2 linked regions of the Rhodopseudomonas palustris genome follow. The protein of the gene in region 2 interacts with the protein of the main gene of each other region in a pairwise test. Links are inferred from orthologs where the notes say so. Each region holds a gene or a part of one and is shown on either strand. Other genes may lie near its edges.

Region 1 (5,628 bases), 2.0 Mb from region 2 along the record:
TTGATCATGGGGCCGCTGTCGGACCGGTTCGGCCGCCGCCCGGTGCTGCTCGGCGGCTTGACGCTGATGGTCGCCGCCAGCGTCGGCTGCATCTTCGCCGAGACCCTGCCGCAACTGATCGCCGCGCGGTTCCTGCAGGCGCTCGGCGGCGCTTCCGGCATGGTGATCAGCCGCGCCGTCATCCGCGATCTCTACAGCCGCGACCGCGTCGGCGGCATGCTCAGCCTCGTGATCGCCGTGATGATGATCGCGCAGATGCTGAGCCCGCTGTTCGGCGGCGTGATCGAAACCGCGCTCGGCTGGCGCGCGATCTTCTACGTCGTCACCGCGGGGGCGATCGTCGTCACCGCGACGGTCGCACTGGCGCTGCCGGAGACCCGCCGCCGCCACGGCCCCGCCGCGCCGGGCGGCTTCCGCGGCGACGTCGGCGGCCTGTTCCGGAGCCGCGCCTTCATCGGCTACGTGCTGTGCCAGGTGCTGGCCTCCGCGATCATCTTCACCTTCGCCGGCGGCGGGCCTTACGTCGTGGTGACGCAGATGGGCCGCAGCTCGGCCGAATACGGCGCGTGGTTCGCGAGCTCCGGCTTCGCCTATCTGATCGGCAATTTGTTCTGCGTGCGGTTCTCGCCGCGCTACTCGCTCGACAAGCTGATCTGGTTCGGGCTGGCGATGCAGATCGGCGGCGCGGCGCTGAACCTGCTGTGGGGCGTGCTCGGCTGGAATCAGGTGCCGAGCTGGCTGTTCCTCACCCACATGATCATCATGTTCGGCAATGCCAGCGTGATGGCCAACGCCACCGCCGGCGCGATCAGCATAAGGCCGCAGGCGGCCGGCACCGCGTCCGGGCTGATGGGCTTCACCCAATTCGGGATCGGCTCGCTGTGCTCGCAATTCGGCGCGTATCTCGGCGGCCATTTCGCCACGCCGCTGCCGCTCAACATCGCCGTCGCTGCCCTCGCGCTGGCCTGCGCCGCCTCGATGATCTTCCTGGTCCCGCGCAGCAATCTGGTTCCGACGGAGGAGCTGATCGAGAAGGCCGAAGGCGAAGAACCGCCGGTGATGTGAGGGGTGGCTGCCGCTCAGCCACAAGCACACCGCACCAAGCACAGCACCGTCATCCTGAGGTGTGCGCCCTCTTCGGCGCGCCTCGAAGGATGCGGCGACGGGTCGTATGCGCGGCCCATCCTTCGAGGCCGCCGCAAGAGCGGCGGCTCCTCAGGATGACGTCCGGACTGGTGGGACGCCCGCCTCTCCCCGAGTCATTCCGGGGCGCTCACGAAGTGAGCGAACCCGGAATCTCGATCGGCAGAACACCTCGGGATTCCGGGTTCGCGAGCTGCGCTCGCGCCCCGGAATGACGCGTCAAGAGGTCAGCGCCAGCCACTCGTCCTCGGTCAGCACCGCGACGCCGAGGTCTTTTGCCTTGGTCAGCTTCGAGCCGGCGTCCTCGCCGGCGACGACGTAGTCGGTCTTCTTCGACACCGAGCCGGCGACCTTGGCGCCGAGCCGCTCCGCCGCCGCCTTGGCCTCGTCGCGGGTGAATTTCGTCAGCGATCCGGTGAACACCACGGTCTTGCCGGCGACGGCGGTGTCGCGCCGCGCCTGCTCGGCCGGCAGCACCTCTTTCAACTCCGCGAGCAGCGCACCCAGCGCCGCGACGTTGCGCGGCTCGGCGAAGAATTCGACCACCGCCGCCGCGACGACGTCGCCGATCCCGGCGATGTTGTCGAGGTCCTGATACGCCTCCGATGTGTTGCCCTCATCGGTCTGCCCTTCCGCCGCGGAGCGCATCGCCGCAAGGAAGGCATCCAGCGTGCCGTAGTGCCGCGCCAGCAGCTTGGCGTTGCCTTCGCCGACATGGCGGATGCCGAGCGCGAAGATCAGCCGGTGCAGTTCGATGGTGCGCCGCGCGTCGATCGCCGCGAACAGATTGCGCACCGAGGTTTCGCCATAGCCTTCGAGCAATTCGAGCTTCAGCTCGACGTTGCGCTTCTGCAGCGTGAAGATGTCGGCCGGCTCCTGCACCCAGCCCCTCTCGTGAAACAGCACGATCTGCTTTTCGCCGAGCCCGTCGATGTCGAAGGCCAGCCGCGAGACGAAATGCTTCAGCCGCTCCACCGCCTGCGCCGGGCAGATCAGCGCGCCGGTGCAGCGCCACACCGCCTCGCCCTCCTCGCGCACGGCGTGACTGCCGCATGCCGGGCATTTGTGCGGGAACTGATAGGGCGCAGCGTCGGCCGGCCGCTTGTCGAGCACGACGCTGACGATCTGCGGAATCACGTCGCCGGCACGCTGCACCACGACGGTGTCGCCCTCGCGGATATCGACGCCGTCGCGCAGCGGCGAGCCGTCATTGCCGAGGCCACGGATGTAGTCCTCGTTGTGCAGCGTCGCATTCTGCACCACGACGCCGCCGACCGTCACCGGCTGGAGCCGCGCCACCGGCGTCATCGCGCCGGTGCGGCCGACCTGGATGTCGATGGTCTCCAGCACGGTCGTCGCCTGCTCGGCGGCGAATTTATGCGCGATCGCCCAGCGCGGGCTGCGCGAGACGAAACCGAGGCGTTCCTGATAGTCGAGCCGGTCGACCTTGTAGACCACGCCGTCGATGTCGTAGGGCAGCGACGCGCGCTGCTCGCCGATCCGGCGATAGAACGCGAGCGCATCGGCGACGCTGGTACACAGCGTGATCTCGGGATTGACGACGAAGCCCGCCTGCTTCAGCCACGCCAGCATCTTGAACTGCGTCGCCTCCTCCATCGGATAGTCGCTCATCTCGCCCCAGGCATAGGCGAAGAATTTCAGCGGCCGCGACGCCGTGACCGCGACGTCCTTCTGCCGCAACGAGCCGGCGGCGGAATTGCGCGGATTGGCGAACACGGTGTCGCCGGCCTCTTCCTGCCGCTTGTTGAGCGCGAGGAAATCCTGCTTGAGCATATAGACCTCGCCGCGCAGCTCGCAGGCGGCGGGGATTGTCTTAGCCTTCAGCGTCGTCGGAATGTCCGCGATGGTGCGGACATTGGCGGTGACGTCCTCACCGGTGAAGCCGTCACCGCGCGTCGCCGCGCGCACCAGTTCGCCGCGCTCGTAGCGCAGCGACAGCGACAGCCCGTCGATCTTCGGCTCGGCGACGATCGCCGGCACGTCATCGAGCCGCAGGAAGCGCTGCACACGCTCGACGAATTCAGTCACCTCGTCGTCGGCGAACGCATTGCCGAGCGACAGCATCGGCACCGCGTGCTGCACCTTGGCGAAACCGCGGGCCGGCGCGGCCCCGACGGTCTGCGTCGGCGACGAATCGCTGACCAGCTCGGGAAATTTCTGCTCGATCGCCTCGAGCCTGCGCCGCAGCGCATCGTACTCCGCGTCCGAAATTTTCGGCGCGTCGTGCTGGTAGTACGCGCTGTTGTGCCGCTCGATCTCGAGCCGCAACCGCATCGCCTCCACCTTGGCTTTCGCTTTGGTGAGGGTGGCGACGTCGGGGGCGGTGGTTTTTGTCTTGGCCATCATTTGTCGACACTTTAGATTCCGGGTTCGCGAGCTCACGCTCGCGGTAGTGCCTCGAACCACGGGATTCCGGGTTCGGTCGCTTTGCGACCGCCCCGGAATGACGGTGTTCGGGACGAGACCTATCCGCGAGTCATTCCGGGGCGCTTGCGCAGCAAGCGAACCCGGAATCTCGCCGCGAGCGAGAGCATCGATGGCCTATTATGTCTATCTCCTCGCCAGTCGGAAAGACGGTCCGCTGTATCTCGGCGTGACCAACGACCTCGTCCGTCGGGTGTACGAGCATCGGACCAAAGCCGTGCCGGGTTTCACGTCGAAATACAACATCGCCAGACTGGTGTGGTTCGAAATCCACGACGACCCGATCTCCGCGATCACGCGGGAGAAGGAGATCAAGAAATGGCGGCGGGCGTGGAAGGTGGCGTTGATCGCGCGCGACAATCCGGGGTGGGAGGATTTGTTCGACACCATCGTTCAATGATCGGCGTCGGGGTGCCCTGAATCGCGGGATTCCGGGTTCGCTCGCTTCGCGAGCGCCCCGGAATGACGGTGTGTGTGGCACCCACCTCTCAACGAGTCATTCCGGGGCGACCGCCGCGTAGCGGCGGGCGAACCCGGAATCTCGGCCGCAGAAGCTGGGCGGCGCTTCGTTCTCACCCCGCCGCCTTGATCAGCCGATCCGCCGCCGCGCGTGCCTCGGCGGTGATCTCCGCGCCGGCGAGCATCCTGGCGATTTCTTCGCGGCGGTGGTCCTGTTCCAGGGCGCTGACGCGGGTGGCGACGCGTTTGCCTTTGTCGAGGGCGGCTTTGGAGATCAAGAGATGCTGGTCGGCGCGGGCGGCGACCTGCGGGGCGTGGGTCACGGCCATCACCTGCACCTTGGTGGCGAGCCGCGCCAGGCGTCCGCCGATCGCGTCGGCGACCGCGCCGCCGACCCCGGTGTCGATCTCGTCGAACACCAGCGTCGGCGCCGAGCCCTTGTCCGACAGCACCACTTTCAGCGCCAGCAGGAACCGCGACAGCTCGCCGCCGGAGGCGACCTTCATCATCGGCCCGGGCCGCGTGCCGGGGTTGGTCTGCACCCAGAATTCGACGCGGTCGATGCCCTGCGGTCCCGGCGCCGCGGCGTCGGCCTCGACCTGGGTCATGAATTTGGCGCGCTCCAGCTTCAGCGGCGCGAGTTCGCCGTTGACCGCCTTGTTGAGCTTGTCGGCGGCCTTGCTACGCGATGCGGAGAGCTTCGCCGCGGCGGCGCTGTAACGGCCATCGGCCTCGCCGGCGGCCTTCTCCAGGGCCACCAGCCGATCGGCGCCGGCGTCGATCAGCGCCACGTCGGCGGCGTATTGCGCGGCGAGCGCTGCGAGCCCGTCGACCGGCGTCGAATACTTCCGCGCAGCCGCGCGTAAGGCAAACAGCCGCTCCTCGATCCGCTCCAGTTCGAGCGGGTCGAAATCGGCGGCGGCGAGCGCGGCATTGAGATGCTGGTCGGCTTCCTCCAGCGCGTTGATGGCGGCGTCGATCGCCCGCACCGCCGGCTCGACGAGCTGCGGCGCGCTTCCGGCGCGGCGCTCCAGCCGGCGCACCGCGGCGGCGAGCGCGGCCACCGGCGAATGATGGCCGCCGACCGCCTCCTGCGCCTCACGCAGATCGGAGGCGATCTTCTCGCCCTGCATCATCCCGGTGCGGCGCTCGGCCAGCGACGTCTCTTCGCCGTCCTGCGGCGCCAGCTTCTTCAATTCGTCGGAAGCGTGGCGCAGATAGTCGGCCTCGCGCGCGGCGCGCTCCATGCCGGCGCGGTGGGCGTCGAGCGCGGCGCGGGCGCTACGCCGGCCCTCCCACAGCGTCTCCAGCGCGGTAACGTCCTTCTCCAGCCCGGCGAAGGCGTCGAGCAGCCGGCGATGGGTGGCGGCGTCGACCAGCGCGCGCTCGTCGTGCTGGCCGTGGATCTCGACCAGCGTCGCGCCGACCGATTTCAGGGTCTGCACGCTGACCGACTGGTCGTTGATGAAAGCGCGGGTGCGGCCGTCGGCGAGTTGAACCCGGCGCAGAATCAGTTCGCCGGAATTCTCGACATCGCGGTCGTCGAGGCCGTTGGCGGAGAGGATCGCGAAGGCGGGATGG
Region 2 (5,914 bases):
GGTGTGCCCGCTGATGCTCGACCGGGTCCGCCTGCTCGAACAGACCCGCACCACCGAAATCGCCGCGGTCGCCGCCACCGTCGCGACCCTGGCGCAGCGCGCCGCCGATGCGCAGCGCGAAGTGATTTCCTCGGTCGAAGCGGTGCTGAAATCCGCCGCCTACATCCACGCCGCGGCGTCGGCGGTCGACCGGAGCTGCAGCATCCTGCGCGCCAGCCTGCGGGTCGATCTGCCGTCGATCCGGATGCTGTCGATCGCGGATTCGCGCGGCATCATTCATTGCTCGACCTCGGCGATGTTCGTCGGCTCCGATGTCAGCGAGCGCGCGTATTTCCGCAGGGCGCTGGAGAGCCACGATTTCGTCGTCAGCGATTTCCTGATCGGCGCGCAGAGCGGCAAGGGCACGATTCTCGCGGCCTATCCGGTGTCGGCGATCGACGCCGGCGAACAGGCCGTGATGATCGCCGGGATGAATCTCGACTGGCTGTCGGACATCATGGCCAATCTGGCCGGCCGTCCCGGCGTCAGCGTTGCACTGATCGACGGCGAGGGCACGGTGCTCGCCACCCCGCCCGACCAGCGCAGCAAGGTCGGCCGCAAACTCGGCCAGGCCGAGCTCGATTTCGCCCTCGGCGCCAACCCGCAGAACCGCGATCTCGCCACCGCCCAGAGCGATTCCGGACAGAAGCTGTCGGTGTCGCGGATTCCGGGCACCAATGCGCGGCTGGTGGTGACGCTGGACGAGGGCACGGTGTCCGCCGCGATCAGCCGCGAGATCCGGACCGCCTATCTGCAACTGGCGCTGGTGTGCGTGTTCGTGCTGCTCGGCGCGCTGATCGCCGCCGAACGGCTGATCGTGCGGCCGATCTCGATGCTGACCTCGACCGCCAAACGGTTCGCCGAGGGCGACTGGACCGCGCGCGCCGCCCGCGCCCGGCTGCCGTCGGAATTCGTGCCGCTGGCGCGCGCCTTCAACGCGATGGCGGCGCAACTGGGCCAGCGCGAGCGCGAGCTGGTGGCGATCAACAGCAACCTCACCGTGATGGCGTCGATGGATATGCTGAGCGGGCTCGCCAACCGGCGCGGCTTCCAGAACCGGCTGGATATCGAATGGGCGCGCGGCCAGCAGACCGGCCATTGCCTTGCGCTACTGATGCTCGACGTCGACCATTTCAAGCCCTTCAACGACAGCTATGGCCACCCGGAAGGCGACGCCTGCCTGTCGCGGATCGGCGAGGTGCTGGCGGCCGTGGCCGACGACACCGGCGGCTTTGCGGCGCGTTACGGCGGCGAGGAGTTCTGCCTGCTGTTGCCGAATACCGACGCCACCGCCGCGCGCGGTGTCGGCGAACTGGTCCGCGCCACTGTCGAGCGACTGGCGGTGCCGCATCGCACCAGCGAGTTTCAGCGCGTCACCGTCAGCGTCGGCGTCGCGGCCGCGCTGCCGGTCGGCACCGCGGCGGCGCACGAACTGCTCGAGGCCGCCGACGCCGCGCTCTACGCCGCCAAGCACGGCGGCCGCAATACGGTCGCCGAACACGGACTGGTCCGCGGCGCCGACCCGGGCGAATCGATGGCGATCGCGAGCTGACCCGGCGGGCTTGCCGCCGGCTGCCGGAGGCCGGCCCCGACGCTCCGGATTTGCGCCCATCCCATTGACCCGACGCAGCGTTTCATGGCCTATTCCGCGCGCCTTTCGCGCGAATTCCGCCTGAGCCGCACCGGTTTGCGAGCTCATTCGCGCTTCCCCTTCCGCTTGCAGAGCGCTCGAACCGGCCGGCCGACTGATCTTCATGAGCAACGAACGTTACAACGCCCGCGAATCCGAGCCGAAATGGCAGGCGAAATGGGACGAGGCGAAGATCTTCGCCACCAGGAACGACGACCCGCGCCCGAAATATTACGTGCTGGAGATGTTCCCGTATCCGTCGGGGCGGATCCATATGGGGCACGTCCGCAACTACACCATGGGCGACGTGGTGGCGCGGACGATGCGGGCGCGCGGCCACAACGTGCTGCACCCGATGGGCTGGGACGCGTTCGGCCTGCCGGCCGAGAACGCCGCGATCGAGCGCAAGGTCGCGCCGAAGGCGTGGACCTACGACAATATCGCCGCAATGAAGAAGCAGCTCCAGACCATGGGGCTGTCGCTCGACTGGGCGCGTGAATTCGCGACCTGCGATCCGACCTACTACAAGCATCAGCAGAAGATGTTCCTGGATTTCCTGAAGGCGGGTCTCGCCGAACGGGAAACCCGCAAGCTCAACTGGGACCCGGTCGACATGACCGTGCTGGCCAACGAGCAGGTGATCGACGGCCGCGGCTGGCGTTCGGGCGCGGTGGTCGAGCAGCGCGAGATGAACCAGTGGGTGTTCAAGATCACCCGCTACGCGCAGGACCTGCTCGACGCGCTGGAGACGCTCGACCGCTGGCCCGACAAGGTCCGGCTGATGCAGCGCAACTGGATCGGCCGCAGCGAGGGACTCTTGGTGCGGTTCGCGCTCGATGCGGCGACGACGCCGTCAGGCGAGACCGAACTGAAGATCTTCACCACCCGCCCCGACACGCTGTTCGGCGCCAAATTCATGGCGATCGCGCCGGACCATCCGCTGGCGCAGGCCGCCGCCGCGAAGGACCCCAAGGTCGCGGCCTTCGTCGAGGAGTGCAAGAAGCGCGGCACCGCGCAGGCCGAGATCGACACCGCCGAGAAGCAGGGCATCGACACCGGCATCCGCGCGCTGCATCCGTTCGACCCGGACTGGCAGATCCCGGTCTATGTGGCGAACTTCGTGCTGATGGAATACGGCACAGGGGCGATCTTCGGCTGCCCGGCGCACGACCAGCGCGACCTCGACTTCGTCAACAAGTACCAGCTCGGCAACACCCCGGTGGTGTGCCCCGAGGGCCAGGACCCGTCGAGCTTCGTCATCACCGACGAGGCCTATGACGGCGACGGCCGCATGATCAATTCGCGCTTCCTCGACGGCATGACGATCGATCAGGCCAAGGAAGAAGTGGCGAAGCGGCTCGAGGCGGCGCAGATCGGCGGCGCGCCGGTCGGCGAGCGCAAGGTCAATTTCCGGCTGCGCGACTGGGGCATCTCACGGCAGCGCTATTGGGGCTGCCCGATCCCGGTGATCCATTGCGAGGTTTGCGGCGTCGTGCCGGTGCCCGACAAGGACCTGCCGGTCGTGCTGCCGGAGGACGTGTCGTTCGACAAGCCCGGCAATGCGCTCGATCATCATCCGACCTGGAAGCACGTCGCCTGCCCGCAATGCGGGGCTAAGGCGCAGCGCGAAACCGACACCATGGACACCTTCGTGGATTCGTCCTGGTACTTCGCGCGCTTCACCGATCCGTGGAACGAGACCGCGCCGACTACGCCCGACGTGGTCAACCGGATGCTGCCGGTCGATCAGTATATCGGCGGCGTCGAGCACGCGATTCTGCATCTCCTCTACAGCCGGTTCTTCACCCGCGCCATGAAGGCGACCGGCCATGTCGGGCTGGACGAGCCGTTCCGCGGCATGTTCACCCAGGGCATGGTGGTGCACGAGACCTATCGGACCGCCGACGGCCATTTCGCCTCGCCGGCCGAAGTGATGATCGTGGCCGAGGGCGATGGACGCAAGGCGACGCTGCTCGACGGCGGCACGCCGGTCGAGATCGGCCCGATCGAGAAGATGTCGAAGAGTAAGCGCAACACCGTCGACCCCGACGACATCATCGGCTCTTACGGCGCCGACACCGCGCGCTGGTTCATGCTGTCGGATTCGCCGCCGGACCGCGACGTGATCTGGAGCGAGGAAGGCGTCAAGGGCGCCTCGCGTTTCGTGCAGCGGCTGTGGCGGATGGTGAACGACGCCGCCGAAATCGCCCAATCGGCTCCAGCCGAACGGCCCGCGACATTCGGGCCCGAGGCGCTGGCGGTGCGCAAGGCCGCGCATGGCGCGCTCGACAAGGTGTTGTCCGGCATCGAGCGGCTCGCCTTCAATGTCAGCCTCGCCCATATCCGCGAATTCGCCAACAGCCTCGGCGAAATGCTGGCCAAACCCGGCACGGCATCAAAGGAAATTGCCCCGGATCTGGCCTGGGCGATCCGCGAGGCGTCGGTCATCCTTGTTCAACTGTTTCACCCGATGATGCCGCATCTGGCCGAGGAAAGCTGGGCGGCGCTCGACCAGCCGGGCCTGGTGTCCGAGGCGCTGTGGCCGCAAATCGAACGCGATTTGCTGGTCGAAGACAGCATCACGCTGCCGGTGCAGGTCAACGGCAAGAAGCGCGGGGAAGTCACGGTGGCCCGGGACGCTCCGACCGCGGAAATTGAGGCTGCCGTTTTGGCCCTCGATGCGGTAAGACAGGCGCTGGACGGCAAGCCCGTCCGCAAGATCATCGTGGTTCCGCAGAGGATCGTGAATGTCGTCGGTTAGGCCCGCATTGGCCAAGATGGTCGCAAAGGTGGCGCTCGCCGCGATGCTGGCGGCGCCGCTCGCCGGATGCTTCCAGCCGATGTATGCCGACCGCGGCGACGGGTCGCCGGCGCTGCGCGACAAGCTCGCCGCCATCGAGGTGCCGCCGCTCGACCTGCCGAACGGCTCGCGCAACGCCCGGCTCGGCGTCGAGATCCGCAACGCGCTGATGTTCAAGATGTACGGCAGCGCCACCGGCGCGCCGCCGCTGTATTCGCTGAAGATGAACATCACCACCCAGCGCTCGTCGCTGATCGTCGATCCGACCACCGCGCTGCCGACGATCGAGAATTACGGCATCGACGCCAGCTACCGGCTGATCGAGATCGCCACCGGCAAGGTGGTGATGGCCGGCAACACCTTCTCGCGCGTCGAATACGACGTGCCGGGCCAGACCCAGCGCTTCGCCCGCACCCGCGCGGGCCGCGACGCCGAGGACCGCGCCGCGAAGGAAATCGCCGAGAACATCAACACGAGACTGGCGTCGTATTTCTACGCCGGGATCTGAGCCGATCGTGCGCGCCCGCGCCGCATCGCCGGTCTGAATTCGCCATGGTCGCGCTGCGTGGACGAGACGCCACCGCCTTTCTGGCCCGTCCCGATCCGGGCCGGCCGATCATCCTGCTGTACGGCCCCGATGCCGGCCTGGTGCGCGAACGTGCCGACGCGCTGATCGCCTCCGCGCTCGACGACCCCAACGATCCGTTCGCGCTGGTGCGGCTCGACGGCGACGAGCTCGCGGCCGAGCCCTCGAAGCTGGTCGACGAGGCGAACTCGATCCCGATGTTCGGCGGCCGCCGCGCGATCCGCGTTCGCGCCGGCTCGCGCAGTTTCGTCACCGGCGTCGAGACGCTGGTCGCCGCGCCGCCGAAGGAATGCCGGATCGTGATCGAGGCCGGCGACATCAAGCCGGACAACGCGCTGCGCAAGGCCTGCGAGAAAGCCCCGAGCGCGGTCGCGATCGGCTGCTATCCGGACGCCGAGGCCGATCTCGCCAAGCTGATCGACGACGAACTGCGGAGCGCGCAATTGCAGATCGGCCGCGACGCCCGCGGCGTGCTGATGACCCTGCTCGGCGGCGACCGCCAGGCCTCGCGCAACGAGGTCCGCAAGCTCGCGCTCTACGCCCATGGAAGCGGCGAGATCACGCTCGACGACGTGATCGCCTGCGTGTCGGACGCCTCGGACCTCAAGCTCGACGTCATTGTGGATGCGGCGTTCTCCGGCAAGCCGCAGATCGTCGAAAGCGAGTTCGCCAAAGCGATGGTGGCCGGCACCTATCCGGGCCAGATCATCCTCGCCGCGCAGCGCCACGCCGCCTTCCTGCACAAGACCAGCCTCGCGGTCGAAGCCGGCGCCCCGGCCGCGACCGCGCTCGATAGTGGCTTTCCGCGTTTGCATTTTTCGCGCAAGGCCGCGTCCGAAACGGCGCTGCGCAATCTCGG

What was found.
Region 1: the proteins of leuS (region 2) and ligA interact in binary tests that used the Escherichia coli proteins (3 or more experiments, as listed by UniProt). The link is inferred for Rhodopseudomonas palustris from one-to-one orthologs.

What each region holds. Positions count from the first base shown.
Region 1 is NZ_CP140155.1:2,127,908-2,133,535, forward strand. Bases 937-3,883 are described here. They hold ligA (NAD-dependent DNA ligase LigA), read right to left. Parts: upstream 3,511-3,883; coding sequence 1,363-3,510; downstream 937-1,362. Other genes in these bases: SR870_RS09630 (multidrug effflux MFS transporter), read left to right, coding at 937-1,065; SR870_RS09640 (GIY-YIG nuclease family protein), read left to right, coding at 3,701-3,883. Outside these bases: more of SR870_RS09630, read left to right, coding at 1-936; more of SR870_RS09640, read left to right, coding at 3,884-3,988; DNA repair protein RecN, read right to left, coding at 4,161-5,628. UniProt on the Escherichia coli protein: DNA ligase that catalyzes the formation of phosphodiester linkages between 5'-phosphoryl and 3'-hydroxyl groups in double-stranded DNA using NAD as a coenzyme and as the energy source for the reaction.
Region 2 is NZ_CP140155.1:4,084,046-4,089,959, reverse strand. What follows is about bases 1,398-4,630. They hold leuS (leucine--tRNA ligase), read left to right. Parts: upstream 1,398-1,793; coding sequence 1,794-4,430; downstream 4,431-4,630. Other genes in these bases: lptE (LPS assembly lipoprotein LptE), read left to right, coding at 4,417-4,630; SR870_RS18440 (diguanylate cyclase domain-containing protein), read left to right, coding at 1,398-1,591. Also shown: more of SR870_RS18440, read left to right, coding at 1-1,397; more of lptE, read left to right, coding at 4,631-4,977; holA (DNA polymerase III subunit delta), read left to right, coding at 5,022-5,914.